Regions from separate parts of the Pseudomonas sp. LBUM1661 genome, predicted to be linked through region 1. Evidence: predicted binding sites of a transcription regulator. Region 1 holds the regulator's gene; each other region holds the start of a gene.

The links. Region 1 encodes FliA, which starts transcription of late flagellar genes. Its sites were predicted from a motif close to CTAAAGTTTNNNNNNNNNNNGCCGNTAA; they were not measured.
Region 2: ACA057_RS30495 (methyl-accepting chemotaxis protein) is a predicted target of FliA. The motif match lies at 6,749-6,776, and genes of this name have one in related genera.
Region 3: ACA057_RS04060 (methyl-accepting chemotaxis protein) is a predicted target of FliA. The motif match lies at 1,759-1,786, and genes of this name have one in related genera.
Region 4: ACA057_RS25540 (flagellar protein MotY) is a predicted target of FliA. The motif match lies at 6,463-6,490, and genes of this name have one in related genera.

Annotation. Positions count from the first base shown of each region.
Region 1 covers NZ_CP166794.1:1,756,393-1,764,201, reverse strand. The annotation lists gene ACA057_RS08020 (chemotaxis protein CheA) at 1-870, opposite strand, end outside; gene ACA057_RS08015 (protein phosphatase CheZ) at 885-1,673, opposite strand; gene ACA057_RS08010 (chemotaxis response regulator CheY) at 1,696-2,067, opposite strand; gene fliA (RNA polymerase sigma factor FliA) at 2,236-2,976, opposite strand; gene fleN (flagellar synthesis regulator FleN) at 2,973-3,803, opposite strand; gene flhF (flagellar biosynthesis GTPase FlhF) at 3,919-5,247, opposite strand; gene flhA (flagellar biosynthesis protein FlhA) at 5,259-7,388, opposite strand; gene ACA057_RS07985 (cytochrome b) at 7,703-7,809, shown strand, end outside.
Region 2 covers NZ_CP166794.1:6,613,815-6,621,623, forward strand. The annotation lists gene ACA057_RS30470 (ammonium transporter) at 1-49, opposite strand, end outside; gene glnK (P-II family nitrogen regulator) at 85-423, opposite strand; gene ACA057_RS30480 (accessory factor UbiK family protein) at 843-1,109, shown strand; gene ACA057_RS30485 (YifB family Mg chelatase-like AAA ATPase) at 1,697-3,190, shown strand; gene ACA057_RS30490 (aldose 1-epimerase family protein) at 3,196-4,410, opposite strand; gene ACA057_RS30495 (methyl-accepting chemotaxis protein) at 4,664-6,640, opposite strand; gene ACA057_RS30500 (LysR substrate-binding domain-containing protein) at 6,827-7,747, opposite strand.
Region 3 covers NZ_CP166794.1:898,187-905,995, forward strand. The annotation lists gene ACA057_RS04045 (DUF1631 domain-containing protein) at 1-249, shown strand, start outside; gene ampD (1,6-anhydro-N-acetylmuramyl-L-alanine amidase AmpD) at 313-873, shown strand; gene ampE (regulatory signaling modulator protein AmpE) at 870-1,709, shown strand; gene ACA057_RS04060 (methyl-accepting chemotaxis protein) at 1,875-3,905, shown strand; gene ACA057_RS04065 (hypothetical protein) at 4,140-4,529, shown strand; gene ACA057_RS04070 (TatD family hydrolase) at 4,530-5,306, opposite strand; gene cra (catabolite repressor/activator) at 5,310-6,305, opposite strand; gene ptsP (phosphoenolpyruvate--protein phosphotransferase) at 6,594-7,809, shown strand, end outside.
Region 4 covers NZ_CP166794.1:5,559,592-5,567,400, forward strand. The annotation lists gene ACA057_RS25505 (RnfABCDGE type electron transport complex subunit G) at 1-518, shown strand, start outside; gene ACA057_RS25510 (Rnf-Nqr domain containing protein) at 515-1,102, shown strand; gene nth (endonuclease III) at 1,128-1,766, shown strand; gene ACA057_RS25520 (PA3496 family putative envelope integrity protein) at 1,873-2,052, shown strand; gene ACA057_RS25525 (response regulator transcription factor) at 2,144-2,770, opposite strand; gene ACA057_RS25530 (hypothetical protein) at 3,333-4,004, shown strand; gene ACA057_RS25535 (argininosuccinate synthase) at 4,142-5,359, opposite strand; gene ACA057_RS25540 (flagellar protein MotY) at 5,489-6,397, opposite strand; gene pyrC (dihydroorotase) at 6,557-7,603, shown strand; gene rnt (ribonuclease T) at 7,600-7,809, shown strand, end outside.

The DNA of each region.
Region 1 (7,809 bases):
GAGCAGCGATTCGAACTCGTGATCGGAGATCAGATCGCCGCCCACCGCTGCGGCGGTCGGCGCTGCCGGTGTCGGTACCGAAGCAATCGCCGATTCCAGCGCATCGACCGCAAAGTTGCCTTTGCCGTGCAGTTGATCGAGCAGTGCTTCGAACTCGTCATCGGTAATGTCGGAGCTGTCGCCAGGCGCTTTCGGCGCAGCCGGAGCGACGGGCGCCGGGGCCACGGCATCGACCGCGAACTGGCCTTTGCCGTGCAGTTGATCGAGCAACGACTCGAACTCGGCATCGGTAATTTCATCGCTGCCAGCGGCATTGTCGGCAGGCGGCGGCGCAACCACTGGCGCCGCTTCGGCTTGTGCCTTGACGGCATTCAGCGAGTCCAGCAGTTGTTCGAATTCGTTATCGGTGATGTCGCCCGATTCGCTTTCAGCCGCCGGTTCTTCGACCGCTTGAGCGACCGGAGCGGCTTCATCAGCCGTTTGCGGCTCGGCCAGACGGGCCAGCGCTGCAAGCAATTCAGGCGTGGCAGCCGTGACCGGGCTGCGTTCGCGGACTTCGGTAAACATGCTGTTCACCGCATCCAGCGCTTCGAGAACCACGTCCATCAGTTCCGAGTCGACGCGTCGTTCACCCTTGCGCAGGATGTCGAACACGTTCTCGGCGATGTGACAGCACTCCACCAGCTCATGGAGCTGGAGGAAGCCGGCGCCCCCTTTTACAGTGTGAAAACCGCGAAAAATTGCATTGAGCAAGTCCGCATCATCCGGTCGGCTTTCAAGCTCGACCAGCTGTTCGGACAGTTGCTCTAGAATCTCGCCGGCCTCAACCAGGAAATCCTGAAGGATCTCTTCATCGGCGCCGAAGCTCATGTGTATGGGTGCTCCTAGAATCCAAGGCTGGAAAGCAAATCGTCTACATCGTCCTGACCGGACACAACGTCTTCTCTTTTATCGGCATGAATCTGCGGACCTTCACCCTGAGAGAGATGTTTTTGCGGATCTTTTTCTGCCAGCATCGCTTCACGGTCATGTTCGATGCCCGCAAAGCGGTCCACCTGACTGGCCATCAGCACGAGCTTGAGCAGGTTGCTTTCAACTTCGGTGACCAACTGCGTCACGCGCTTGATCACCTGACCGGTGAGGTCCTGGTAATCCTGGGCGAGCAGGATGTCGTTGAGGTTGCTCGACACCACACGATTGTCTTCGCTGCTGCGTGTCAGGAAACCGTCGACTCGCCGCGCCAGTTCACGGAACTCTTCAGCCCCGACTTCGCGACGCATGAACCGTCCCCAATCGGTGCTCAAGGCCTGGGCTTCATTGCTCAGGCTGTTGACCAGCGGCGTGGCGTTTTCCACCAGGTCCATGGTGCGGTTGGCCGCCGCCTCGGTCAGCTTGACCACATACCCCAGGCGCTCGGTGGCGTCGGTGATCTGTGACACTTCCTCGGCTTGCGGCATGTTCGGGTCAATCTGGAAATTGACGATCGCACTGTGCAGCTCGCGAGTGAGCTTGCCCACTTCCTGGTACAGGCCGCGGTCACGGGTCTGGTTGAGCTCATGGATCAGTTGCACAGCGTCGCCGAACTTGCCTTTTTCAAGGCTTTCGACCAGTTCGACGGCGTGTTTTTTCAGGGTCGACTCGAAGTCACCCTGTGAAGATTCGATATGCTCCATAGCTTCCCCGTGGCGCAGTTGCTCAACCGATGCGTTCGAAAATCTTCTCGATTTTTTCTTTCAACGCCTGGGCCGTGAAGGGTTTGACCACATAGCCGTTAACACCGGCCTGGGCCGCTTCGATGATCTGTTCGCGCTTGGCTTCAGCGGTGACCATCAGCACTGGCAAGTGCTTGAGCTTTTCATCGGCGCGCACGTGGCGCAGCAGATCGATACCGGTCATGCCAGGCATGTTCCAGTCCGTTACCAGAAAGTCGATGCTCCCGCTGTTGAGAACCGGGATGGCGGTAGTGCCATCGTCAGCCTCGACCGTGTTGGTGAACCCAAGGTCACGCAACAGGTTTTTTATGATCCGCCGCATCGTTGAGAAGTCATCAACGATGAGGATTTTCATGTTCTTGTCCAATTCGACCTCCAAGCAGTCTTAAACGCGCCCAGCACCTGGACGCGCCATTTCAATCAATCCGGCAAAGCACTCAATGACTGTCTGGAGCACAACAGATCGAGACCGGCGCAGTTTCAACACCACACCAGCCACGTTCGCAGTGTCCCCACACTGCCTTCAGCGCGCTCGCCACTCCCCCAAACGCCCCCGCAAACGGGCCGCGCACTGGCTGTGTAACTGGCTGACCCGAGATTCGCTGACCCCCAGGACTTCGCCGATTTCCTTGAGGTTCAACTCTTCGTCGTAGTACAGCGCCAACACCAGTCGCTCACGCTCCGGCAAATTGGCAATCGCGTCCGCCAGCGCCGCCTGGAAGCGTTCATCTTCCAGATCGCGTGACGGCTCCGTGTGTGCACTCGCGCCATCCTCGTGCAGCCCTTCGTGTTCGCCGTCCTGCAACAGATCGTCGAAACTGAATAACCGGCTGCCCAGGGTGTCGTTCAAAATCCCGTAATAATCGTCGAGACTCAATTGGAGTTCGGCCGCAACCTCGTGATCTTTAGCGTCACGACCGGTTTTAGCTTCAATCGAGCGAATGGCGTCGCTGACCATCCGGGTATTGCGGTGGACCGAACGTGGCGCCCAGTCCCCCTTGCGCACTTCATCGAGCATCGCGCCGCGGATCCGGATGCCCGCGTACGTCTCGAAACTCGCGCCTTTGCTGGCGTCGTATTTGGTCGACACTTCAAGCAGGCCGATCATCCCGGCCTGGATCAGGTCTTCGACCTGGACACTGGCCGGCAGACGCGCCAGCAAGTGGTAGGCAATGCGTTTAACCAGTGGCGCGTAACGCTCGATCAGCTCGTACTGCGCGTCACGTGCCGATTTCTTGTAGAGGTTGTAACCGCTGGCTGTCATAGCACCGGTCCTGCCGTTTGTTGCACGAGGCGCTCGACGAAAAACTCCAGGTGCCCACGCGGGTTGGCCGGCAGCGGCCAGGTATCGACCTTCTGCGCAATCGCCTTGAAGGCCAGCGAACACTTGGAACGCGGGAACGCTTCATACACGGCGCGCTGCTTCTGCACGGCCTTGCGCACGCTTTCGTCGTACGGCACCGCACCGACGTATTGCAAGGCAACGTCGAGGAAGCGATCCGTGACTTTGGTCAATTTGGCAAACAGGTTGCGACCTTCCTGCGGGCTCTGGGCCATGTTGGCCAGGACGCGGAAGCGGTTCATGCCGTAATCGCGGTTCAGCAGTTTGATCAGTGCGTAGGCGTCCGTGATCGACGTCGGTTCGTCACACACCACCAGCAAGACTTCTTGCGCGGCGCGAACGAAACTGACCACCGAATCACCAATGCCCGCCGCGGTGTCGATCACCAATACGTCGAGGTTGTCGCCGATATCGCTGAACGCCTGGATCAGGCCGGCGTGTTGAGCCGGGCTCAAATGAACCATGCTCTGGGTGCCGGACGCGGCCGGGACGATGCGAATGCCGCCTGGGCCTTGCAACAATACGTCGCGCAGCTCACAGCGGCCTTCGATCACGTCGGCCAGGGTACGTTTGGGTGTCAGTCCCAGCAGAACGTCGACGTTCGCCAGCCCCAGATCGGCGTCCAGCAGCATCACGCGCCGGCCGAGCTCAGCTAGAGCCAGGGACAAGTTCACTGACACGTTAGTTTTCCCGACGCCACCTTTGCCGCCGGTCACCGCGATCACCTGTACGGGATGCATGCTGCCCATGAATTTCTTTACCTTGTCTTACTTAGACGGAGGCCACATTACTGGCTGCGCGTTCACAAACGGAACAATGCATGGCAGACCATCGATGTAGGTACAAAAACTGTTCATTAATACCTCAGCCAACCTGCTTGGTCGGGCTGTGGTAAATATCAGCGAACATGTCAGCCATGGCTTCTTCGCTGGGTTCTTCTTGCATTTGCACGCTTACGGCGCGACTGACCAACTGATGACGACGCGGCAGATGCAAATCATCCGGAATCCGCGGGCCATCGGTCAGGTAGGCCACCGGCAATTCATGACTGATGGCCAGGCTCAACACCTCGCCCAGACTTGCCGTTTCATCCAGTTTAGTCAGGATGCAGCCAGCCAGCCCGCAGCGTTTGTAACTGTGATAAGCGGCGGTTAGAACCTGTTTCTGGCTGGTGGTTGCCAAAACCAGATAATTTTTCGATTTGATGCCACGACCGGCCAGACTTTCGAGCTGCATGCGCAGTGCCGGATCGCTGGCCTGGAGGCCGGCGGTATCGATCAGCACCACGCGTTTGCGCAGCAAGGGTTCCAGCGCCTGCACCAGGGACTGGCCCGGATCGACGTGGGTCACCGAGACGTTGAGGATGCGCCCCAGGGTCTTGAGTTGTTCCTGGGCACCGATGCGATAGCTGTCCATGCTCACCAGCGCGATGTTCTGCGCGCCGTACTTGAGCACGTAACGGGCCGCGAGCTTGGCCAGCGTGGTGGTCTTGCCCATGCCGGCGGGGCCGACCATGGCGATCACACCGCCCTCTTCCAGTGGCTCGACTTCCGGGGTGGCGATCATCCGCGCCAGGTGCGCCAGCAACATGCGCCAGGCCTGACGAGGTTCTTCAATATCGCTGATCAGTGCCAGCAGGTCCCGCGACAACGGGCCGGACAGGCCAATGCGTTGCAGGCGACGCCAGAGGTTGGCCTGGGCCGGACGGCTGCCTTGCAGCTGATTCCAGGCCAGCGAGCCCAGCTGCACTTCCATCAATTCACGCAGGCTGTTGAGTTCGAAACGCATCGAGTCGAATGCACGCGGGTCGACGCCATTCGACGCTGGCGCAGGAGCCGGCGCAGGGCGACGCGGTTCGGCGTAGGTCGGTTCGATCAGCGGTTCGGCGGCGGTCAGCGGCAAGCCGGCAAACAACTGACGATTCGTCGCCTTGTCGCTCTCGCCTTCGCTGCGCAGGCTCAATTCGGCCTGGGCAGTGACGATCCGCGACTGGGTCTTGCGCAGCTCGTCTTCGAGCTCCATGTTCGGCACACGCGGGGCCAGCGCCGACAGTTTGTAATCCAGGGCAGCCGTCAGCTCGACACCACCGGCGATCCGGCGATTGCCAATGATGGCGGCATCGGCGCCCAGCTCATCACGAACCAGTTTCATGGCCTGACGCATATCGGCGGCGAAAAAACGCTTAACTTGCATAAACCACTACCTCAGCCGTTGGGCCCTACTGTCGCAACGATGGTCACTTGCTTGTTGTCAGGAATTTCCTGATACGCCAACACGTGCAAACCCGGGACTGCCAGTCGGCCGAATCGCGACAACATCGCGCGAACCGGACCGGCCACCAGCAGAATCACCGGTTGACCTTGCATTTCCTGACGCTGCGCCGCCTCGATCAACGAGCGCTGCAACTTCTCAGCCATGCTTGGCTCCAGCAGAACGCCCTCTTCCGAGCCTTGTCCTGCCTTCTGAAGACTATTGAGCAATATCTGTTCCAACCTTGGTTCCAGCGTGATCACAGGGAGCTCGGAGTCAGTGCCTACAATGCTTTGGACGATAGCGCGAGATACGCCGACGCGCACGGCGGCCACCAACGCGGCAGTATCTTGACTCTTGTTGGCATTGTTGGCGATCGCCTCGGCGATGCTGCGAATGTCCCGTACCGGTACTTGTTCGGCCAGCAACGCCTGCAACACCTTGAGCAGTTGCGACAACGACAGCACGCCCGGCACCAGTTCTTCCGCCAGTTTCGGCGAGCTTTTGGCCAGCAATTGCATGAGTTGCTGCACTTCCTCGTGGCCAATCAGCTCACTGGAGTGTTTGTACAAAATCTGGTTCAAGTGGGTGGCCACAACCGTACTGGCATCGACCACGGTGTAACCGAGCGATTGCGCCTGGGCCCGCTGGCTGATTTCGATCCAGACCGCCTCCAGGCCAAAAGCCGGATCTTTGGCGGTAATACCGTTCAACGTACCGTAGACCTGTCCCGGGTTGATCGCCAGTTCGCGGTCCGGGTAAATCTCGGCTTCGGCGAGGATCACGCCCATGAGGGTCAGGCGGTAGGCGCTCGGCGCGAGGTCGAGGTTGTCACGGATATGCACCGTCGGCATCAGGAAGCCCAGGTCCTGGGAGAGCTTCTTGCGCACGCCCTTGATCCGCGCCAGCAATTGACCGCCCTGGTTGCGGTCCACCAGTGGAATCAGGCGATAGCCGACTTCCAGGCCAATCATGTCGATCGGGGTCACGTCGTCCCAGCCCAACTCCTTGGTTTCCTGGGCGCGGGCCGGGGACGGCAACATTTCCTGCTGACGCTTGATCTCTTGCAAGGCCTGGACCTTGACGGTGTTCTGCTTCTTCCAGAACAGATACGCACCGCCCGCCGCCAGCGCCGCCATGCTCAGGAAGGAGAAGTGCGGCATGCCCGGCACCAGGCCCATGACCGCCATCATACCTGCGGCCACCGCCAATGCTTTGGGCGAGGCGAACATCTGGCGATTGATCTGCTTGCCCATGTCTTCCGAGCCGGAAGCACGGGTCACCATGATCGCGGCGGCCGTCGACAACAACAGTGATGGCAATTGCGCCACCAAACCGTCACCAATGGTCAACAGCGCGTACACCTTGCCGGCATCGCCGAAGGTCATGCCGTGCTGGAAGATACCGACCGCCATGCCGCCGATCAGGTTGATGAACAGAATCAGCAGGCCGGCGATAGCGTCACCACGAACGAACTTGCTGGCACCGTCCATGGAACCGTAGAACTCGGCTTCCTGGGCCACTTCCATCCGGCGCAGTTTGGCCTGGTTCTGATCGATCAGTCCGGCGTTCAAGTCGGCGTCGATGGCCATCTGTTTGCCGGGCATGGCATCGAGGGTGAAACGCGCGCTCACCTCGGAAATCCGCCCGGCGCCCTTGGTCACCACGACGAAGTTGATGATCATCAAAATCGCGAAGACCACGATACCGACCACGTAGTTACCGCCGATCACCACCTCACCGAAAGCCTGGATCACCTTACCGGCGGACGCGTGCCCGTCCTGACCGTGGAGCATGACCACCCGCGTCGAAGCCACGTTCAAAGCCAGTCGCAGCAACGTCGCCACCAGCAGAATGGTCGGAAACACCGCAAAATCCAGCGGCCGCAAGGCGTAGACGCAGACCAGCAGGACGACAATCGACAACGCGATGTTGAACGTGAAAAACACGTCCAGCAGGAACGGCGGGATGGGCAACATCATCATCGCCAGCATGACCAGCAGCAACAACGGCACGCCCAGATTGCCCCGACTTAAATCGGCAACGTTTGTGCGAGCACTGTTGAGTAACTGAGAGCGATCCACCGGTTTTCCCCGTTCCTTTAAAGCAAACTTTTGACGCCTGAAGCAGGCGCAAAGCGGCTACTGCAAGAAGCCTTCCAACTTTTGCCGGGGACTGGAACAGGTCGGTTTATCGGGGGAATTTGTGTTGTCTGGACCGGCCCCATCGCGAGCAGGCTCGCTCCCACATTGGAATGCGTTTCCCTGCTCGCGAAGGGGTCGGGACTGCCAACAAAAATCTGGAGGGCAATGGCGTCCCGATGCCTCCTAATACCGGGTTAATGAAACCTCTTCACGATGAAAATCGATAAGGTTTTCAATACAGGTAAAAAGCAAAAATGCTGGAGATAAAAACCACGGAATACACCAGTACCGCCAAGTGGCTGCATTGGGGCATGGCGCTCGTCTGGATGACTAGCTGGACGCTGGGCATCCTGGCCACACA
Region 2 (7,809 bases), 2.0 Mb from region 1:
TTACGAGGGACAACAGGGCTCCTAGCCCTGCGAGTTTACGCAGAGTCATATTGTTTTCTCCTGGGGCGTTGGGTTTGTGGCGGCTTAGATTGCGTCGGTATCGGTTTCGCCGGTACGGATGCGAATCGCCTGTTCCAGATTGACCACGAAGATCTTGCCGTCACCGATCTTGCCGGTGTTGGCAGCCTTGGTTATCGCCTCGATAACCCGATCAAGATCCTTGTCGTCAATGGCGACATCAATCTTCACCTTGGGCAGAAAATCGACCACGTATTCCGCGCCGCGATACAGCTCGGTGTGACCCTTCTGCCGCCCGAAGCCTTTGACTTCAGTAACGGTAATGCCCTGCACGCCGATCTCGGACAGCGACTCGCGCACGTCGTCCAGTTTGAACGGCTTGATGATGGCAGTGACTAGCTTCATGAAAACTCTCTCCCGAATTGGTGGACTTGCCCCAGGAAAACAAACCCGACTCAAGTCTAAGCGCAGTGCCTGGCTTTGTAACGCATCGTCGGCCTTACCTGCCCGTCCGACGCCTGCTAACCACTCCGCACGAAACGCATCCCCCGTTCCGCTTGGCGCACTGCATTCGTCACAGCGACTGCATCAGTGCATGGGTCACTACCGACTAAGCAGAAAGCTTGCCATCTCCACAAAACCCTCTGTTTTCAAGCCCTTGGCCGCAGATGCCGATCACTTCGCCACAACTCCTGTCGCGTTACGCACAACAACAGTGCGACGCCGTCCGTCCGCATGCGCGAAAAGCGTGCACGGCCAGCGCTCGGGATTGACTATAGACACTGCGTGATACACTGCCCGCCATTGTTGACAGGATATTTCCCATGCTCGCGCCCAAAGACTTCCTCGACGCCCTGACCGGCACCGCCTCCCGCCTCTTCAGCGGCGACACCCCACTGCCGAAAAGCGAAATCGAAAGCCAGTTCAAGGCTTTGTTGCAAAGCGGCTTTAGTAAGCTGGATCTGGTGAGCCGGGAAGAATTCGATAGCCAGATGGTCGTGCTGGCGCGGACCCGGGCTCGGCTGGAGAGTCTTGAAGCGAAGGTTGCAGAGCTGGAAGCGAAGCTGAATCCACCTGCTGACGCCGAGTAACTGATCGTTCCCACGCTCGTGGGAACGATCATTCAGCGCTAATTCCAGGCAACGTTTACAAAGATCACACCGCCGTCCGATTGCGCCACAAAGCCCCGGTTCCTAAGCTCACCCAATGCTGAATGTTCAGCACTGGGTTTGGCGACCCGGAAGCTTAAGGCGCACAACGACCATCCGATGGCGGAGCTTTGTTCCCGCCACATCGAGTCATGGCGGTTGTGCGTGGGAGACCTTCGGGTCTGCCGGGTTCCTTTTGCTCCGGTTCGCCAACCCTCGTACAACTGCCACCCAATTGTTTGGCGACAATTGCCGGCAGCCCTTAAGCAAAAGGAGCTGTATCAATGAATAGCGATGACGCTTATCTAAACCAGCTCTCGTCCCTCCCCCCGACAAACAATGCCAGCCCCGGCGCAACCTTTGTAGCAGCTGCCGAACGCAGGCTTCGCCAGCTGCTATAGATCGCGTGACGGCTTTGGCCAGTAACATTCTGCGAAAGTTTTGCGCCTGAATTGCCAAGCTCAAACGCCACCTCACAACTACCCTTCAAAAACCGCAGGAAGCGGCTCCCGCCAACTCAAGGAACGACCATGTCCCTCTCCATCGTCCACAGCCGCGCCCAGATTGGTGTGGATGCCCCCGCCGTCACCGTAGAAGTCCATCTGGCCAATGGTCTGCCATCGCTGACGATGGTCGGGTTACCCGAAGCGGCGGTAAAGGAAAGCAAGGATCGGGTACGCAGCGCGATCATCAATTCCGGCCTGCAATTTCCCGCTCGGCGCATCACCTTGAATCTCGCTCCCGCCGACTTACCAAAGGACGGCGGGCGATTTGATTTGGCGATTGCCTTGGGGATTCTGTCCGCCAGCGTGCAGGTGCCGACGTTGACGCTGGATGACATTGAATGCTTGGGTGAATTGGCGTTGTCAGGCGCGGTACGGGCCGTGAGGGGCGTGTTGCCGGCGGCACTGGCTGCGCGCAAGGCCGGGCGTGCGTTGATGGTGCCGCGGGCGAATGCCGAGGAGGCGTGCCTGGCGTCGGGGCTGAAGGTGATTGCTGTGGATCATTTGCTGGAGGCGGTGGCACACTTCAATGGTCATACGCCGGTCGAGCCCTACGTCTCCGATGGTTTGCTCTATGCCAGCAAACCCTACCCCGACTTGAATGAAGTCCAGGGCCAACTCTCGGCCAAGCGCGCATTGCTGATCGCAGCGGCGGGCGCTCATAACCTGCTGTTCAGCGGGCCGCCGGGCACGGGGAAAACCCTGTTGGCCAGTCGTTTACCGGGGCTGTTACCGCCATTGTCCGAGAGTGAAGCGCTGGAAGTCGCGGCCATTCAATCCGTCACCAGTTGCGTACCGTTAAGCCACTGGCCACAGCGTCCTTTCCGCCAGCCCCATCACTCCGCCTCCGGCCCGGCGTTGGTGGGTGGCGGCTCACAGCCACAACCCGGCGAAATCACCCTCGCCCACCACGGCGTGCTGTTCCTCGATGAACTTCCGGAATTTGATCGCAAGGTATTGGAGGTTTTGAGAGAGCCATTGGAGTCGGGTTGCATCGTGATTTCCCGCGCCAAAGACCGCGTACGCTTCCCGGCGCGCTTTCAATTGGTGGCGGCGATGAACCCCTGTCCCTGTGGATATCTTGGCGAACCCAGCGGCAAATGCAGTTGTACGCCCGACATGGTTCAACGCTACCGCAACAAACTGTCGGGACCGCTGCTGGATCGTATCGACCTGCACCTGACCGTCGCCCGTGAAGCGACCGCATTGAATCCCGCATCGAAACCCGGAGACGACACGGCCACCGCTGCCGCCCTGGTGGCCGACGCGCGAGAACGGCAACATAAACGCCAAGGCTGCGCGAACGCCTTCCTCGATCTGCCGGGCTTGCGCCGCCACTGCACGTTATCCACAACCGATGAAACCTGGCTGGAAACCGCCTGTGAGCGTTTGACCTTGTCCCTACGGGCAGCCCATCGACTGCTCAAAGTCGCGCGGACTTTGGCGGACCTCCAGCAAGTCGATGGCATCACCCGTGAACATCTGGCCGAAGCGCTGCAGTATCGGCCGAGCGCCCATTGATGGCTTTACTCCTTGGTGAGATCCACCAACGGCGCCTGCTGCACTTCCGTCTCCCGCCCACCCTGAATCTCTTTCACCCGACTCAACGCTTTATCCACAGCTCCTTTATCCGCCAGCAAGCTGTAGCTGATCTGAAACTGCTTCTGCTCTTTAGGGCCAATCGTCGGCACCAGGTTCAGCGGCCGCTGATACCGGCGGTTGTAGGAAAAACTGGTGCCCGGTTCAAGACCGGTGACGTAGCCCTGGCCTTGTGTGTCGGTGTTTTTCCACAGGGAGAACACCGGCAACTGCTGAGTATTAAAACCCACCGATACCCCAAGGCTGCCCGCCTTGTTATGCAGCACGGTCAGCGTATCGCCCTTGGCATCGGCATAAGGCACGACGTTGTACACCGTCTCGTCGTAATCCTTGGTCGGCGCGCGATAGGTTTGCCAGTCCGGCAGATCCCCTTTGGCCTTGTCGTTGAACGGCGACACCTGTTTGACCGGCGCAACAAAACGCGCGCCTTGCTCCAGAAATGGCGTGCTGAAGTTGCTGTGATACAGCGCCTGATATTCCTTCGGGTAGTCACCGTTGTTGGTCAGCGTGTCGTTGAGGGCAAACGCTACGCTGCCTGGCTCGGTCACCAGTTCGGTGAGCACCGAGAAGTCGACTTTCTTGAACGCCTGTTCTTTCAACTCGCCGCGCAGGCTGATGGCGTAGGGCGGTTTTTCGTCGATGTGCAGGGTGACTTTGCTGGCCGGGATGTTGGCGGCGCGACCGTGCAAGGTCAGCAGTTCGCCGTTGTCCATGCCGGGGTGGCCGACCCATTCGTAACCGCAGCGGGTGACCAGTTCGTTGAAGCCTTCAAGCCAACCCAGGCCACCACGGCCGTTGAGTTCGATGAAGGACGGATTGACCACGTCCTTGACCGGCGAATCCCAGCCCATGCGCACAGTGCCGACCGACGCTTGCAGGACGTTCATCCCGCGGGTGGGCACTACCGAGAGTTTCATCGTGCCGTTATCGATGTCGACAATGCTGACGCCCTCCTGCCGACCACCGTGCAAGGTGCGCAGGGTCACGGAGAAGGGTTTGTCGGTTTTCACCCCGAGTTGCTGGCTAGTGATTTGCCAGTTCTGGGCGGCTTTGTCGGTGTCGAGCAGCACGTAATCCCAAGCCATGGCGTGGGAGGCAGCGGTCAGTGCGCCGAGGGTTACAGCGAGTTTGAGCGGGGACATGATGGGAGCCTTTCTTGGAGTTGTGCGGATTTTATAGTCTTGCTGAAACGATTCATCAAGGTTAAAAAACACAACATCGAAGGCAAGGTGGCAGTAATGCGGTTTTTGGGGTTAAAACCGGGGAATCGAGTCGATCCCTTCGCGAGCAAGCCCGCTCCCACATTTTTTAGATCAGCAGCGAGCACAGAATTTGTGTCCGCCGAAAATCAACTGTGGGAGCGAGCCTGCTCGCAATAGCTATTTCAGCCGTACATCAACGAAACCGGTCAACCTCATGCCGCAAGTCCGCCGCCAGCTTCTCCAGCTCTTTAGCGGTGATGGCCAGATTGGAAACAACCTCCCGCTGCTCGCTGTTCGCCAAAGCAATGCTTTGCAGGTTGCTGCTGAGCAGCGTCGCAGTGCTGCTCTGTTCCTGGGTCGCCGTAGTGATCGCGGCAAATTGCTGGCCGGCCGAGCGGCTCTGCTCATCAATCCGCGCCAGCGCCGTGGCAACGTTGGCGTTGCGCGACAGGCCTTCCTGCATCAGCACATTGCCCTGTTCCATGGTACTGATGGCGTTGCCGGTTTCCTGCTGGATGCTCTGGATCATTCCGGAAATTTCGTCCGTCGCCTGGCGAGTGCGTGACGCAAGGTTGCGAACCTCATCGGCAACCACCGCGAACCCACGCCCCTGCTCGCCGGCGCGCGCAGCTTCGATGGCGGCGTTGAGCGCCAGCAAATTGGTCTGCTCGGCGATCGAAGTAATCACCCCGACGATGCCGCCGATTTCCTGCGAGCGCTGCCCCAAGGTGTTGATCACCGTGGCGGTGCTGTTCAGCGCGCCGGCAATTTGTTCCAGGGACGAGGACGCTTCGTCCATTGACGTACGACCGATCTGGGTTTGCTGTGCGTTTTCCTGCGCCAGACGCTGGGTGCTGCCCATGTTGTCGGCAATGTTCAACGAGGTGGCGCTGAATTCTTCCACGGCACCGGCCATGCTGGTGATCTCGCCCGACTGCTGCTCCATCCCTTCATAGGCGCCACCGGACAGACCGGACAACGCCTGGGCTCGGCTGTTGACCTCTTGCGAGGCCTTGCGAATGTGCTCGACCATGGTCGACAAGGCTTGGCTCATCTGATTGAAGGCGCGGGCCAGTTGACCGATCTCGTCGTTGCTGGACACATTCAACCGCACGCTCAAATCACCGGCGCCCAACGCTTCGGCCTGACGCACCAGATCACCCAGCGGCGCAAGTTTGCTGCGCAGCAGCCAGACCGCCGCACCCACAGCGATCAACATCGCCAGCAGACTGCCGATCGCCAACTGGATGCCGACGCTCCAGGTCACGGCACTGATTTCAGTTTTCGGCATGCTCGCCACCACCGACCACGGCCCGCCTTCAAAGGGCACAGCAATGCTGTAGAACGCTTCGGACGTGTCGCTCCAGAACTCACCTTTGCCCGGCGTCTGCGCCAGGCTATTGATCGCCGGGACTGCCCGATCCAGTGCTTGCACGCCGGCGATCGGCACCAACCATTTGTTCTGCTCATCAAGCAGCGCCAGAGAACCGGTCTGGCCGATGCGGAAGCGTTTAAGGTTGGCGAACTGCGCGTTCTGCGCGTCGGTGTAATCGAATCCTACGAACAGCACGGCAATGACCTTACCGCCACTGTCGCGTACGGGCGTGTACTGAGTCATGTAGGACCGTTCGAAGAGCAACGCGCGTCCGACGTAGCTCTGCCCCGCCATCAGTCGTGCATAGGCCGGATTGGCGTGATCGAGCAACGTGCCAATGGCCCGGCTGCCGTCCTGTTTGCTCAGCGAAGTGCTGACCCGAACAAAGTCTTCGCCACTGCGCACGAACACCGTGGCGACACCCGCCGTCATTTGCTTGAACTCGTCGACTTCCTTGAAGTTGTTGTTCAACACTTCGCTGCCCAGGTGCAGACCCGGCGTCTGGGCGCCAGCCACGACCACCGGTTCGTCCGGATGCACGCTCAGCCCCGCGCTAAAGCGTTTCTCGAACAGGCCGGCCAGGCGTTGGGTGCTTTCACGCAGCGTGCCGTGAAAGGTGCTCAACTGATCGGCCAGCAAGCGGGCCTCGCTGGCCAAGTGCTCCTCGCGGGTAGCGAGGTTGGCCGTGTCCAGCGAGCGCAGGGCGAACACGGTACTGCCGCTGATGACAATCGCCAGTATCACGGCGAGCGCAAGACCAAGCTGTGAGGCGATCCGGGCACGAGGTTGAGACATGACAGCTCCTGGCCCAGTGACCGGATCATTCCTGATCACGAGGCGCACTCGGCATAATTTCTAATAATGGGAATTACGTCGAACCTGCACGAAGGTTCTACATGCAGATTTTCGGCGGCAAACCGGGATACTTGAGTCGTTTGCCGGGATATAGCTTAAAGCCATCACTGCGACGGCTCTATCGATTCAGCTCAAGCGTTCGACGTTTGGCAATTCCATGGCCCGGACTTCGCCCTGCAGGAAGTCGCTGAGCCGACGCATGCGCTCGCCACCGGGGCGGGTTTTCGGCCAGACCAGGTAATACTTCTCGCCGCTGGCGACGGCCGTCGGCCACGGCAGACTCAAACGGCCCTGGGCCACGTCCTCCGCCACCATCAGCAGATCGCCCATGGACACGCCGTACCCTCGGGCGGCGGCGATCATGCCCAGTTCCAGCGTGTCGAACACCTGCCCGCCCTTGAGCGACACCTGATCGGCCAGCCCCATCCGCTCCAGCCAATTGCGCCAGTCGCGACGGTCCGGTGCCGGGTGCAGCAGTTCAGTGCTGGCCAGGCGTGCAACGTCCCAGGGTTGGTCGTCCAGCAAATTGGGAGCGCCCACCGGGATCAGCTCTTCCGGGAACAACAACGTCGCCTCCCAGTCCAGTGGGAAATTTCCGTGGCTGAGAATGACGGCACAGTCGAAGGGTTCGTGGTTGAAGTCCACGGTATCGATGTCCATCCAGGCGCTGGTCAGCTGCACCTCGTTGCCCGGCTGCAGATGGCGGAAGCGACTGAGCCGCGCCAGCAGCCAGCGCATGGTCAGGGTGGACGGTGCCTTCATGCGCAGGATGTCATCTTCGGCGCGCAGGGTATTGCAGGCCCGCTCCAGTGCCGTGAAGCCTTCACGAATGCCGGGCAGGATCAGCCGCGCCGACTCGGTCAATTGCAGATTGCGCCCACTGCGATGAAACAGCCGACAGGCGAAATGCTCTTCCAGCGTACGAATGTGCCGGCTGACCGCACTTTGCGTGATCGACAACTCTTCGGCAGCGCGAGTAAACGAGCTATGCCGCGCCGCCGCTTCGAATGCGCGCAGGGCATACAAGGGAGGAAGACGACGAGACATTCGGAAAGCTCCTATAGCGGGATTCCGCCAACTTATCAGAAACTCCCCTAGATGAGTTTTAA
Region 3 (7,809 bases), 860 kb from region 1:
GGCGGCTGGGTCGAGTTTCAGGAAGACGAGGAAAACACCCTGCGTTGCAAGCTGGCGGCAATCATCGATGCCACCGGTAATTACATTTTCGTCGACCGCACCGGCATGAAAGTGCTGGAGCGCAGCCGCACCGGCCTGGCCCTGGAATTTCGCCGTGGCGCGGTGCGTACGCTCGACGACACCTTGCTGTTCGACCGGGCGCTGGAGTCGGTGATCGGCAACTTGCAGCGCCTCAATCGCGGCAAGTGATCGCGCCCCGAGGGTCTATCGCGGCATACTGGGCACCACACAGTCGTCGTTGAAGGAACCTGTATGCAGTTGGACCTCGCGAGCGGTTGGTGTCAGGGCGTGTGTGTATGCCCCTCGCCCAACTTCAATGCGCGCCCCATGGGCGAAATTTCCCTGCTGGTGATCCACAACATCAGCCTGCCGCCAGCGCAATTCGCCACCGGCAAGGTGCAGGAGTTTTTCCAGAATCGTCTGGATGTCACGGAGCATCCCTACTTTGAAGGGATTGCTGAGCTGCGGGTATCCGCGCATTTCCTGATTGAGCGTGACGGCACTGTCACTCAGTTTGTCTCTTGTCTTGAGCGCGCCTGGCACGCCGGTGTCTCGAGCTTCGAAGGGCGGGAAACCTGTAACGATTTTTCCGTGGGCATCGAGCTTGAAGGTACGGATGATCTGCCGTTCACCGACGCTCAATATGACGCGTTGACGGCCCTGACCCGGCAGCTGCAAAGCGCTTTTCCGGGCATCACCGCACAACGCATCTGCGGGCATAGTGACATTGCACCCGGACGCAAAACCGATCCGGGGCCTGCGTTCGACTGGGCACGCTATCGCGCCGCCCTGGTTAAAGAGGAACAACAATGAGTTTTCTGGTGTTGCTGTTGGCGGTCTGGATCGAGAAGTTCTCGGCCCTGCGCCATCGGGTTCAGCGTGACGGTGGTTGGGTGCGCGAGTTGCACAAACTGGAATCCAGCCCGCGCCTGGCGAAAAGTCCGTGGCTGGTTTTGGTGGTGCTGGTGTTGTTACCGGTAGCGCTGCTGGGTTTGCTGTTGTGGGTGCTGGAGCCGGTGGCCTACGGTTTGTTGGCGTTGCCGGTGCACTTGCTGGTGGTGATTTACAGCCTGGGGCGTGGTGATCTGCTGGCCGGTCTCGGACCGTTTCGTGATGCCTGGCGCCGGGAAGACCTGCAAGCCGCCGCCCATGTGGCGAAACGCGACGTGGACATCTGCGCCGACAGTGGCGAGCAATTGCTCGAGCGGGTTGAGGGCCACTTGCTGTGGGAGGCTTATCAGAGTTTTTTTGCGGTGATTTTCTGGTACTTCCTGCTCGGTCCGGTTGCGGCGCTGAGCTATCGACTGCTGGCCCTGACCGAAGAACACGGGCAGAACCCGGCCGTGGTCGAACGCGCCGCGCAGCTGCGGCACGCCTTCGATTGGGTGCCGGTGCGTCTGCTGGCGGCGAGTTTTGCCCTGGTGGGTAACTTTGTCGCGGTGGGTCGCGTGATGGTGCACGAGCTGCTGAACTGGAACATCAGCGCCGCGCAGCTGATCGAAAAGGTCGGCCTGGTGGCCGGTGAAATTCCGGCCCCGGTGGTCGGGCCGGATGGCATCAACAACCTCGACCGGATCTGGGAGTTGCTCCTGCGAGCCGCGGTGCTCTGGTACGCCGGCTTTGCCCTGTGGACCGTCCTCATTCGCTAACCCTGTAGGAGCAAGCTCGCTCCTACAGGACCGCGTGTCTGCCGTTAACCTTAAGTTACAAAACCTCCCGCCGATTTACGTTATACAGAGCTGGCGCCGAATAGTGGCTATCTGCTGTCGACCCGCGCCTGCCAATAAAAATAAGAAATCAAAGGGAGACTTCCAGTGAAGAGCTTGCTCTATCCCGCTGTCGCGCTGATGAACCGCCTGAGCTTTGGTATGAAGTTCAGCCTGATCAGCGTGCTGTTCCTGGTGCCAATGCTGGTGACCAACTTCTATCTGGTGCGCGATTCCTATCGTGAATTCCACGGCACTCGGGTCGAGCTGCAAAGCCTTGATCTGCTGGGCAGCAGCTTGACGTTGCGGCGCGATCTGGAAACCCTGAACAACCTGGTGCAGATCAACGTCACCCTCGGCCAGTCCGGCAAGGCCGGCAATGTCGAGTCGCAGATCAACACCTTGGGGCAGAGCGTGTTGAGCCGTTTGCAAGGGTTGACGGCGATGACCACCGACCCCGAGCAAATCGCGGTTTTCGATACCAAGCGCGATGAAATGATCGCCGCGTTCAAGGCCCAGCAAGCGGAAAGCTCCCTGCAAAGCAAAAGCGGGATGATCGCCAAGTTGCTCGGCAACGCGCAGATTTTCAGCCAGATCATCGCCAGTCAGGCCGGCCTGAGCCGCGACACGCAGAGCGACATGCGCCAGCTGAGCGAACTCATCACCAACGTCACGCCACCCGTTACCCAGTTGCTGGGCGAAGGCCGGGCGATGGGCTCGTTTTCGCTGGGGCAAGGGTTTCTCAATTCGGCGTCGAGTACCCGTTTCGATGAGCTGCTGGCGCAGATCGAAAAACTCCAGGCCGAGTATGGGCTGAAGTTGCAGGATGCCCTAGGCACCAGCAAAGCCGCAAAAGAGGCCCTGGCGACCCAGGCTGAAAGCAGCAAGGCGTCGTTGAAAAAGGCCAGTGAGCTGTTCGAAGAGCAAGTGGTGATGGCGGACACGCTCGATACGCCGTGGCAGGGCTTTTACGATCAGGTCACGGGCCTGATGGACCAGACCTACCAACTCAATGAAGCGACCCTGAAGTTTCTCGGCACCCAGTTGCAGCAACGCCTGGAGCAGAACCGCACGCACATGGTGTTGCAGGCCGTGGCGCTGTCGGTGGTGTTTGTATTGATCTTTTATCTCTACGGCGGTTTCTACGCCTCGACCCGCACCACCCTCAAGCGGCTCGGCGCGGTGATGGACAAAGTCGCGGCCGGCGACATGACCGTGACCTTCAGTGCCAACAGCCGCGATGAACTGGGCGAATTGGGCGAGGTGTTCAACGGCACCGTGAAGAAAATCCATGACCTGATCGAACGGGTAGGGCAGACGGTCGGTGAAGTCGAGCGGCAGGCCGGTCAGGTCGAACATGTATCTGCCCGCAGCAACCAGGCCGTGGCGGGGCAGCGCTCGCAGATCGAGCAAGTCGCCACGGCGATGAACCAGATGTCGGCCACCTCGCTGGAAGTGGCGCGCAGTGCCGCCGCAGCGGTCAGCAGCGCCCACAGTGTCAACGACGAGACCATCAGCGGTCGCGGCCTGGTGCAATCCCAGCAGGGCAGCATCGCCGCGCTGGCCACTGAAATCGATCAATCGGTGCTGGTAATCAACCAACTGGCCAACGACAGCCAATCCATCAGCCGCGTGCTCGAAGTCATCAAAAGCATCGCCGAACAAACCAACCTGTTGGCCTTGAACGCGGCCATCGAAGCCGCCCGGGCCGGTGAGCAGGGCCGTGGTTTTGCGGTGGTGGCGGATGAAGTGCGGACCCTGGCCAAACGCACCCAGCAATCGACCGAAGAAATCGAGCAGATGATCGCCAAGCTGCACAGCGGTGTCGGCGCGGCGGTGAAGGCCATGGGCACCAGTCACCAGATGGCCAACGGCACGGTAGGGCAGTCGGAAAAGGTCCAGCAGGCGCTGGAAAACATCCTCGGTGCGGTCGGCATGATCGTCGACCAGAACCAGCAAATTGCCGCCGCGGTGGAGCAGCAGACGGCTGTGGCTCACGACATCGACCAGAACATCGTCGAGATCAACCGCGCCGGTGAGCGCACCGCCGAGGGCGCGCACCAGACCGAAGATGCCAGCCGTGCGCTGTCGGCGCAGGTGGTGGAGCTCAAACAGTTGATCAGCGCGTTCCGAGTCTGAGGCCACATGCTGAATCAACTGTGGGAGCGGGCTTGCCCGCGATTGCGGACTGGCAGACAACATCAATGTTGAAGCTGATGGCCTCATCGCGGGCAAGCCCGCTCCCACAGTTTTTGCGCACAATCTGTAGTATTTATTTCCTCATCAGGTCAGCAGATTCCTGATTTCCTCCGCAGTCTGGTTTTTGGTCTTCAATGAAGGAAGATCTGCTGACGGCATGGAGGAGGTCCGGTTATGTCTGCTGCAACCCTTGGAGTCCAGGGCCACTGCGCCCATTGTGGGAGCACGATGCTGCTCAAGCCCTGGCAACTCAACGCGATAGCAATCAACGAAGCATTCACCTGTTCCCACTGCGAGAAAGCCTTGCAGCTGAATGATCCGCAACAGATCAAGCGCTTCAAGTCCCTTGATTCCCTGGCATGGTTGCGTGCGAGTACCTTGATCATGGTCTGCACCGCATTGCTGGTGGCGTTGGTGTTGGAGTGGGTCGGGATGCTCAGCGTCATCGAGCAGCTGAATTTTTCGCTGCTGGCGATTTTCGTCTACTTCATCGTCATGCGGTTTGCCCGGCACCGGCAACACCTGACACTGACACTTGAAGCCGCCAAGGCTCACATCGACTGACTACCAGTTGAACAACTCGCAGGCATTGGCGGTGCTGGCGGCGGCCAATTGCTCAGGGCTGATCGCCATGATCCCGGCCAGCGCCGAGCAAATCGCCGGCAGATGCGCCGGGCTGTTGCGTTGACCGGGGAACATGGCGGGCGCCATGTCCGGTGAGTCGGTTTCCAGCACCACCGATTCAAGCGGCAGATCGGCGAGCACGCGGTGCATACGCAGCGCCTGTGGCCAGGTCGCGGCGCCGCCCAAGCCCAGTTTGAAACCGAGCTTGATGTATTCGCGGGCTTCTTCCTTGCTCCCGGCGAAGGCGTGGATGATCCCCGCGCGTTTCAAGCGAAACCGTTTGAGCGTGGCAATCACCGCCGCATGGCTGCGTCGCACATGGATCAGCGCCGGCAGATTGAAGTCCACCGCCAGTTGCAGCTGCGCATCGAACAGCGCCTGCTGACGCTCGCGGTCGAGGGTTTCGATGAAGTAATCCAGACCGATCTCACCCACCGCACACAGCTGCCGATGGCCGGCCAGCCGCGTCAGCCAATCGCCGAGTTTCGCCAGGTCTTCGGGGCGATGATCATCCAGGTACACCGGGTGCAAACCGAACGCTGCATGCAGGTCGGGATCACTTTGCACCAGGTCCCAAACCCGCTGCCAATTGCCCTGATAAACCCCCAGCACCACGATCCGCCGCACCCCGAGGGCGCGGCTTTCGGTCAGTAGCGCCTGACGATCCGCGTCGAAATCCGGAAAATCCAGATGCGTGTGGGTGTCGATCAGCTCCACGGTTCAGTCCTGGTGAATACGCTGCTTGAAGGTCCGCGCGATGGCCTGCACGCCGGGTTGGTAATCGGATTGCTCGATGGCGGCCAGGGCCAGTGCGAGCGCCTTGTCAGCGATCAACTGGTGTTGCTGGGCCATGGCGTTGACCGGCAGCGGCAGGAAGTCCAGCAACTGCGTGTCGCCGAAGGTGCCGAGGCGCAGCGGACGGGTTTTCAGCGGGAAGTCATGCAGGGCGTCGAACACGCCTTGCAGCAGCACGTAGGACGTGGTCACCAGCGCATCCGGCAAATGGCCCAGGCGCTGCAACAACTCTTCCATCAACTGTTTGCCGCACTCGCGGCTGAACGACTCACCGTGCTCGATCAGCACCTCGCCCTTGAACCCGGCCAGCGCCTCTTTGAACCCGCCGGCGCGCTCCTGGCTGATGCTCAATTCGGGGCGTGCGCCAATCAGCGCGATCTGTTTGGGCAGCGGGTCCAGTAGACTGCGGGTCAATTGCAGGCTGGCCTCGCGGTCGTCGCTGATCACCGAGCAGAAATGCTCAGGTTCCATGACCCGGTCGATGGCGATAATCGGAATGCCTTTGGCCTGCAACTGACGATAACTGTCGTCACCGGCCGGCAGGCAACTGGCAACGATCAGCGCGTCACAGCGGCGGGCACGAAACAGTTTCAGCAGTTGCCGTTCGCTGTCCGGTGCATCATCGGAGCTGGCAATCAGCAGCTGGTAGCCGCGAGCCCGGGCACCTTGTTCAAGCAGTTTGGCGATCCGCGCGTAACTGGGGTTTTCCAGGTCCGGCAAAATGAAACCCAGGGTGCGGGTGTGCCGACTGCGCAGCCCGGCCGCCTGGGGATTGGGCGTGAAGCCATGTTGTTCGACGACCGCGCGCACACGCTCAACGGTGGCACTGCTGATCCGTTGCTGTTCTGCCTTGCCATTAATGACGTAGCTGGCGGTGGTAACGGACACACCGGCCAACTGGGCGATATCACTGAGTTTCAACCCGGGATTTCCTTATTTGTTCGAGCTTGCCCCGACATTTTCGTCAATCCTACCCGATTCGGGCAGGCGACCATTGTCGCAACGCTCCGACAAGTTGGACTTCAAGGATGGGACATTATCGAGTAACGTGCCAATCTTTCTAGATTAAACGTTTCAGCAAGCGTATTTTCTACGTTATGGGCTCTTTGGACGGTTCTGCCGCGAAACCGCCAAAAGTGAAGACCAAGGGCCTAAGCTGAATCATTCAAAACAATACCTGGCGCCATCAGGTGCCAAAAAGGAGAAAGCATGCTCGAGCTCACCATAGAGCAGATATCCATGGGCCAGTCGGCGGTGGATAAGTCCGCAGCGTTGCATTTGCTGGCGCAGCATCTGGTCGCCGATGGCCTGGTCGCCGAGGGTTACCTCGCCGGTTTGCAGGCGCGCGAAGCCCAGGGCTCGACCTTTCTCGGTCAAGGTATTGCCATCCCCCACGGTACGCCCGACACCCGCGACCTGGTGTTTACCACCGGCGTGCGGCTGATGCAGTTTCCAGAAGGGGTCGACTGGGGTGATGGTCAGATCGTCTATCTGGCGATCGGTATTGCCGCCAAATCCGATGAACACCTGCGCCTGTTGCAACTGCTGACCCGCGCCCTCGGCGAAACCGATCTGGGTCAGGCCCTGCGCCGCGCCAGCTCCGCCGAAGCCTTGCTGAAACTGTTGCAAGGCGCGCCACAAGAACTGGCGCTGGATGCACAAATGATCGGCCTCGGGGTGTCCGCCGACGATTTCGAAGAACTGGTCTGGCGCGGTGCGCGTTTGCTGCGCCAGGCCGACTGCGTGAGCAACGGTTTTTCCGCGGTGTTGCAGCAAGTCGAAGCACTGCCGCTGGGCGATGGCCTGTGGTGGTTGCACAGCGAACAAACGGTCAAGCGTCCGGGCCTGGCCTTCGTCACCCCGGACAAACCGATGCGCTACCTCGGTCAGCCGTTGAGCGGGCTGTTTTGCCTGGCCAGCCTCGGTGAGGCCCATCAGGCCTTGCTCGAACGCCTTTGTGCGTTGCTGATCGAAGGCCGAGGCCACGAACTGGGCCGCGCCACCAGCAGCCGCAAAGTCCTCGAAGTACTCGGCGGTGAATTGCCAGCCGACTGGCCGAGCGCGCGTATTGCGCTGGCCAACGCTCACGGTTTGCATGCGCGGCCGGCCAAGATCCTCGCGCAACTGGCGAAAAGTTTTGAGGGCGAAATCCGCGTGCGCATTGTCGATGGCCAGGACAGCGCGGTATCGGTGAAGAGCTTGAGCAAGCTGCTCAGCCTCGGTGCGCGTCGCGGCCAGGTGCTGGAATTCGTCGCCGAACCGAGCATCGCTGCCGACGCCTTGCCAGCCTTGCTCGCCGCCATCGAAGAAGGCCTGGGCGAAGAGGTCGAGCCGTTGCCAGCCGTCAGTCAGCAGCGTGAAGTCATGGCCGACGTCGCCGAAGTGCTGCTGGCGCCAGCGTCCGGCAGCCTGGTTCAGGCCATCG
Region 4 (7,809 bases), 3.0 Mb from region 1:
GGATTGCCGCCGAACAACGGCTGATCGACAGCCGCAATCTGCTCGACCTGCTGCCCACTGACAGCTACGACAATCAGCCGCTGGAGCAACCGCTCACGCTGGCAAACACGCCCCTGGCCAACAGCACGCTGCTGAGTGGCTACCGCGCGACCAAGGCCGGCCAACCCAGCGCCGTGTTGCTGCGCAGCCAGACGCTGGGCTACGCCGGCGCCATCGAGTTGCTGATCGCCATCGACGCCAACGGTAGATTGCTGGGCGTCAAAACGCTCAAGCAATCAGAAACCCCAGGGCTCGGCGCGCGGATCGCCGATTGGCCCAATACCTGGCTTCAGGTTTTCACCGGCAAATCGCGAACCGAACCTGCCGATAATGGCTGGGCCTTGAAAAAAGATCAGGGACAGTTCGATCAGATCGCGGGCGCAACCATCACATCACGGGCGGCCATTAATGCCATTCATGATGCGTTGCGCTACTTCGATGAACACCGGCAACAACTGATCGGGAGTAGCACGCCATGACTCAATCGTCGACGCTGCAGAACTCGCTGATGCTGACCTTGCTGATCGGTGCCACCGACACGCTGGTGACCGCGCTGGGTTTGTGGCTGATGTTCATCGTGGTGATCAGTGCCTTTGGTGTGAGCATGGGTGTCGTGCGATCCCGCCTCATGCCGAGCACTCACGTGCTTGCCGGCGTGCTGCTGGCGGCCACGCTGACCAGCTGCGTCGAACTCGCTGTGCAAGTCTGGTCGCTGCCATGGCATCAACATTTGGGGTTCTACGCTGGATTGATCGCCTTGCAATGCGTCGTGCTGGAACACAGCGGTTTTTTCCAGGACGCGTGGCGTGATCGCCTGCGCCTGTGTGGCCTGTTTGGCGCGTTGATGCTGGGCCTGGGCCTGCTGCGCGAGCTCATCGGTGCTGGGACACTCGGCAGCCATCTGTCGTGGCTAGTCGGTGCTACGCAAGCGGAATGGCCGGGCTGGGTTCTCACCGCCGACGGTGGCTTGCGCCTGGCCTCCCTGGCCCCTGGCGGATTCATTCTGCTGGGACTGCTGATCGCCGCGTGGCAGGCCTGGCGCCAACCAACGCCCTCACACTGACTGCTTTCGAGGAAACGCACTGCCCATGAATGCCGCAAAACGCCTGGAAATTTTCCGCAGGTTTCACGAAGACAATCCGGAACCGAAGACCGAGCTGGCCTATTCCTCACCGTTCGAATTGCTGATCGCCGTGATTCTCTCGGCACAGTCGACCGATGTCGGTGTCAACAAAGCCACCGCCAAACTCTACCCGGTGGCCAATACGCCGGCGGCCATTTATGCGCTGGGCGTCGAAGGGCTCTCGCAGTACATCAAGACCATCGGCCTGTTCAACAGCAAGGCGAAAAACGTGATCGAGACCTGTCGCCTGCTGGTCGAACGTCATGGGGGTGAAGTACCGCAGACGCGCGAGGAACTGGAAGCGCTACCCGGCGTCGGCCGCAAAACCGCCAACGTGGTGCTCAACACGGCATTTCGTCAGCTGACCATGGCGGTGGATACGCATATTTTCCGGGTCAGCAACCGCACCGGCATTGCGCCAGGCAAGAACGTGGTCGAGGTTGAGCAAAAACTGATGAAGTTCGTGCCCAAGCAATACCTGCTCGATTCTCATCACTGGCTGATCCTCCACGGACGCTACGTTTGCCTGGCCCGCAAGCCTCGCTGCGGCAGTTGCCGGATCGAAGATTTGTGCGAATACAAGCAAAAGACCTCGGACGATTGAGGCGCTATTAGGTTTTTTGATTTATCGATTGAAAAAATCTTTTTTACCCGCCGGGAGATTGTCGATATAAGGAGCGCCAAAGGCAGTCTTAGCCTGGAGTAACAAAATGAGCACTGGCAAAGAGCAATTGGACGTAGAAGACGACTTCACCCCTGTTGAGGCCGATGACGCTGAACCAGTGGTTGAAGTAGCGAAGACCAACCTGAGCAAACGCCGCACCATCGACAATCTGCTGGAGGAGCGCCGACTGCAAAAGCAATTGGCCGATTACGATTTTGACTTATGACACCTGAAAGCCTCCCGAAACGGAGGCTTTTTACTATGTGCCGAACCCTGATAAACGCTGCCCCATCACCCCACGTCAAACGTTGAGACCTTCACACCAAACCGTTGCGCTGCGCCAACTCGATCAGATCCACCAGAGAGCGGGCATTGAGTTTCAACAACAGGCGAGTCTTGTAAGTACTGACGGTTTTATTGCTGAGGAACATGCCGTCTGCAATCTCCTTGTTAGTCTTGCCCCGGGCCAACTGCTGCAACACCATCATTTCCCGCCCCGACAGACGATCCACCATATCGGCTTCACTGGCATTGCCCAGACTGGAGCGCACGGTGTGCAAGGCTTGATTCGGGAAGTAGCTGTAGCCAGACAACACGGCCTTTATTGCGCTGAGCAACTCAGTCAGATCCTGTTGCTTGCAAACATACCCGGCGGCGCCCGACTGCATGCAACGCATGGAAAAATGCCCGGGTGCCTGGGAAGTCAATATCAGCACTTTCATGGGCATTGCTGTCGAGGTCAGACGCGCAATGACTTCCAGCCCATCCAGTTTCGGAATGCCGATATCCAATATGACAATATCCGGCATAAGTTCACGCGCGAGTTGTAATGCATCCACGCCGTTATCTGTTTCTGCAATGACTTCGTAGCCATGACGCTCCATCAGCATACGTACCGCAAGACGAATGACGGGGTGATCATCCACGATCAGCACTTTATTCATGGGCAAGTCCAATTTCGCTGTTCGAATTTTTAGAGCCCGCACAATAGCCTAGTCGTTTCACCCATGGCATGCCGTCCCCCCCGGCCACCCACACCGGGAGACATTCCCTACAAATAACGCGGATTAATCTTACAAAAAATCTTCGAATACTCTGCATCAGAAGATTTTCCAGCGAGCTGGCCTTCCGATTTTCAATAGTTTTTTGTATCGATTCTTGACCATAAAATCAAATAAACAGACTGGGCGGCAGCGACTCGCGAAGGTCGACGACTGGGACAGGCTCAAAAGTCACCGATATTTACCGTATCAACGTTCATTCCGGAAATATCACACGCCAAGTATCCACTTCTTCTTACAGCAAAAAAAACGCCATGATCAATTATGAATAGACGATGACAATTCAGTAAAACCACCACATAGCCAGTCATCAAAAAATCATTTAACACTTTACGACAAGGCAAACGGACCTGCCCTAACCACGAACAATAACGCTATATTAAAATAAACACCCCACCCTAACTTCAACCTTTAGAGAAAAGATAAAACTTCATGAGTATTAACTATGACCAGACTCAAAAAAAGAATTACCAACCCCATGACCGTCATCGCGATATTCGCAACACTGTCTGAAACTTCCGCAGCCATTTCACTGCCCTTTCTCGACAATAAGGAAAGAGAGGTCTATATCTGGTTTCTGATCAGTTTTCCTTTTTATTTGCTTCTTCTGTTCTTCATCACACTCAACTTCAATTATCGGTCACTCTATGCGCCTTCCGACTTTGAAAAAGGAAAGCACTTCATAAAGGTCATGGACAGTGCCGAGCGCTCGGAAAGCACTGCCCCCTCGCCACCCGCCCAGCGTCCCCGAAACACACAGGATCCACCCGCCGAGGCCGGTTCAAAGCATCCCATCTCGGTTCAGCACCATGTCAGCCTGGCCGAGCGGCTAAAGGACCTGTACATCATTGATGCACGCCGAATGCACAAAGAGGTTCAGTTCAGTGGTGTGATGGAGAAGATTCAGAAAGAACAGGGAAAGCTGGCGCACGCGATCGTGTTCATCACGTGTGACGAATCGGAGTTATTACTGAAGAAAAGCGCGCTCAAACATTCAAGGCACACAAAAAAACGCAGCAGCATGACGTTTTGCATGGCTTACAACTTGAATTCACAGGGTGTGACGCTCATTGATCAAAACGTGTTAACTGGCACGCAGCCGTCAGCAGCACTTTAAGAGCAACCAGAGAATGGGCAGGAAGGAATAACAGAAACCAGAAGGACGCGGACGCGCAACGTCAGGCAAACATCCCCTTTCAGACGTGTGACCTTGTCGACGACAAGGCCACACGTCCTGTTACGGTCTCAAAGGTCTCAGAAAAGCTTCCGGCCTTTGTTCGCGGCAATGCGCATACGCAGCGCATTGAGCTTGATGAAGCCCGCTGCGTCAGCCTGGTTGTAGGCGCCGCCATCTTCCTCAAAGGTCGCGATGTTGGCGTCGAACAACGACTCGTCGGACTTGCGCCCGGTGACGATCACGTTGCCCTTGTACAGTTTCAGGCGCACAACGCCGTTCACGTGAGCCTGGGACGCATCGATCATCTGTTGCAGCATCAGACGCTCAGGGCTCCACCAGTAACCGGTGTAGATCAGGCTGGCGTATTTAGGCATCAGCTCGTCTTTGAGGTGAGCCACTTCGCGGTCCAGGGTGATCGATTCGATCGCACGGTGAGCGCGCAGCATGATGGTGCCGCCCGGGGTTTCGTAGCAGCCACGGGACTTCATGCCGACGTAACGGTTCTCGACGATGTCGAGACGGCCGATGCCGTGTTCGCCGCCGATACGGTTCAGGGTCGCCAACACGGTGGCCGGGGTCATTTCGACGCCGTCCAGCGCGACGATGTCGCCGTTGCGGTAGGTCAGTTCCAGGTATTGCGCTTTGTCAGGAGCCTTCTCCGGGGAGACGGTCCATTTCCACATGTCTTCTTCGTGCTCGGTCCAGGTGTCTTCCAGCACGCCGCCTTCATAGGAGATGTGCAGCAGGTTGGCATCCATCGAGTACGGGGATTTCTTCTTGCCGTGACGCTCGATCGGGATGTTGTGCTTTTCAGCATAATCCATCAGCTTTTCACGGGAGAGCAGGTCCCATTCACGCCACGGAGCGATCACTTTCACGCCCGGTTTCAAGGCGTAGGCGCCCAGTTCGAAACGAACCTGGTCGTTACCCTTGCCAGTAGCGCCGTGGGAAATGGCGTCAGCGCCGGTTTCGTTGGCGATTTCGATCAGGCGCTTGGCGATCAACGGACGAGCGATGGAAGTACCCAGCAGGTACTCGCCTTCGTAAACGGTGTTGGCGCGGAACATCGGGAAAACGAAATCGCGCACGAATTCTTCGCGCAAGTCGTCGATGTAGATCTCTTTGACGCCCATGGCCTGAGCCTTGGCGCGTGCAGGTTCGACCTCTTCGCCCTGACCCAGGTCAGCGGTGAAGGTTACGACTTCACAGTTATAAGTATCCTGCAGCCACTTGAGGATCACCGAAGTGTCCAGGCCGCCGGAATACGCCAGAACGACCTTGTTTACGTCCGCCATGCCATCACTCCACGGGGTTCTACGGAAAGCCGTCAAGTCTACCGGTCATGCAGAATAATTTACAGAGGCGCGACAGCTTATGACGACGAAGCGACAGATTATGTCGAGCGAGCGACGATGACAGCCGGTTCAGGACGTCTTTGCAGCGCTCGCCGAGACCGTTGCCTGAGGCGCCGGCTGTTCGGTGGGCGCGACCCGCGCGAGGTGCACGTTGACCCGACGGTTCTTCGCCCGATTGGTGGAATTGGTGTTGGGCGCCAGTGGATAACGTTCACCGTGGAAACGTACGGTGATCTGCGATTCCTGAACACCGTTGGCCTTGAAAAACTCCATGACCGCCAGGGCGCGACGCCGCGACAGGTCACGATTGGTCAGGCGATTGCCGCTGTTGTCGGAGTGACCATCGAGTTCGATGTGGTTGACCGTCGGATCGGCCTTCATGAACTCCAGCATCACTTGCAACTGCGCCTTGGCCTGCGCATCGAGATCGATGCCTTCGCCGGGGAAACCGATCTGGGATTGTTTGACCTGTTCGAAATTTCTCGGCAACAGCTTCGCCACACAGCCCTGATAGTCGTTGAAGGCCTGGCTGAACTTGACCGGCAACAGACGCACTTCCGACACCCGGCCGTCACCCGAATAGTGCCGCACGACTGTACTGCGGCCGTCCATCAAGCCGCTGATCAAGCGCCCGGCCTGTACTTGCGAACTGTTGAACAGCACATTGCCGCTGCCGATTCGCACGGAACCCAGGTTGATATCGCCGCGCCCCGGTTGCCAAGGTGCAGCAGCCGCCAGCAAGGTCGCCGAACCACCGCCGATCATCGAGTTATAGGCCTTCAGACGAAACGTCGCTTGCTCGCCGGCACGACGCACGAACTCACCCGAACCGAAATCGGTGATCGGTTGCGTCAGGCGGCATTCGAATTTGTCACCTTCGACGGTCCACTCGATGCTCTCCAGACGCGTCTGGAAAGTGAGCGCCATCGCAGGAAGGCTGGCAAACACGCTGAGCAAGGCTAAATAACGCTGGCGCACGGGAGGCTCCACTGGCTTCTACAACAAAAAGACCGACACACACTTGTTTACGGCATACCTGTTGGATATCGGAAGCTTCCTGCAAAACTTGATAGCGAGTGCCTGAGAGAGTCTTTTCCGGTAGCATTCCCCTCAGTTTGACCCGCCTGGAATCCCCTCATGTCCGACCGCCTGACCCTGCTGCGTCCCGACGACTGGCACATTCATCTTCGCGATGGTGCCGTGTTGACCAATACCGTTGCGGATGTTGCGCGCACCTTTGGTCGCGCCATCATCATGCCTAACCTGGTACCTCCGGTGCGTAATGCGGCTGAAGCCGACGGCTATCGCCAGCGGATTCTCGCTGCACGCCCGGCCGGCAGTCGCTTCGAACCGTTGATGGTCCTGTACCTGACCGACCGCACCCAGCCTGAAGAAATTCGCGAGGCCAAGGCCAGCGGTTTCATTCACGCCGCCAAGTTGTACCCGGCCGGCGCGACCACCAATTCGGACTCTGGCGTCACCAGCATCGACAAGATCTTCCCTGCGCTTGAGGCCATGGCCGAAGTCGGGATGCCTTTGTTGGTTCACGGTGAAGTCACCCGCGGCGATGTCGACGTGTTCGATCGCGAAAAAATCTTCATCGATGAGCACATGCGTCGTGTGGTCGAGCGTTTCCCGACGCTCAAAGTGGTGTTCGAACACATCACCACCGCGGACGCCGTGCAGTTCGTCAACGAGGCTTCGGCCAACGTCGGCGCGACCATCACCGCTCATCACCTGCTGTACAACCGCAACCACATGCTGGTGGGCGGGATTCGGCCGCACTTCTATTGCCTGCCGATCCTCAAGCGCAACACCCACCAGGAAGCCCTGCTCGACGCTGCCACCAGCGGCAGCGACAAGTACTTCCTCGGCACCGACTCGGCGCCGCATGCCCAGCACGCCAAAGAAGCCGCTTGCGGCTGTGCCGGTTGCTACACCGCTTATGCAGCGATCGAGATGTACGCCGAGGCCTTCGAACAGCGCAACGCGCTGGACAAGCTCGAAGCCTTCGCCAGCCTCAATGGCCCGCGCTTCTATGGCCTGCCGGTGAACACCGATCGCATTACCCTGGTCCGCGATGAGTGGACCGCCCCAACCAGCCTGCCATTTGGCGAGCTGACCGTAATCCCGCTGCGCGCCGGTGAAAAACTGCGCTGGCGCCTGCTGGAGGAACACGCGTGAGTGAAGACCATTACGACGACGAACAGGACGGTCAAGGCGGCGGAGGTGGTTCGCGCCACCCGATGGCCGAGCGCTTCCGTGGATACCTGCCAGTCGTTGTCGACGTTGAAACCGGTGGTTTCAACTCTGCCACTGACGCCTTGCTGGAAATTGCCGCGACAACCATCGGCATGGACGAAAAAGGGTTTGTGTACCCCGATCACACC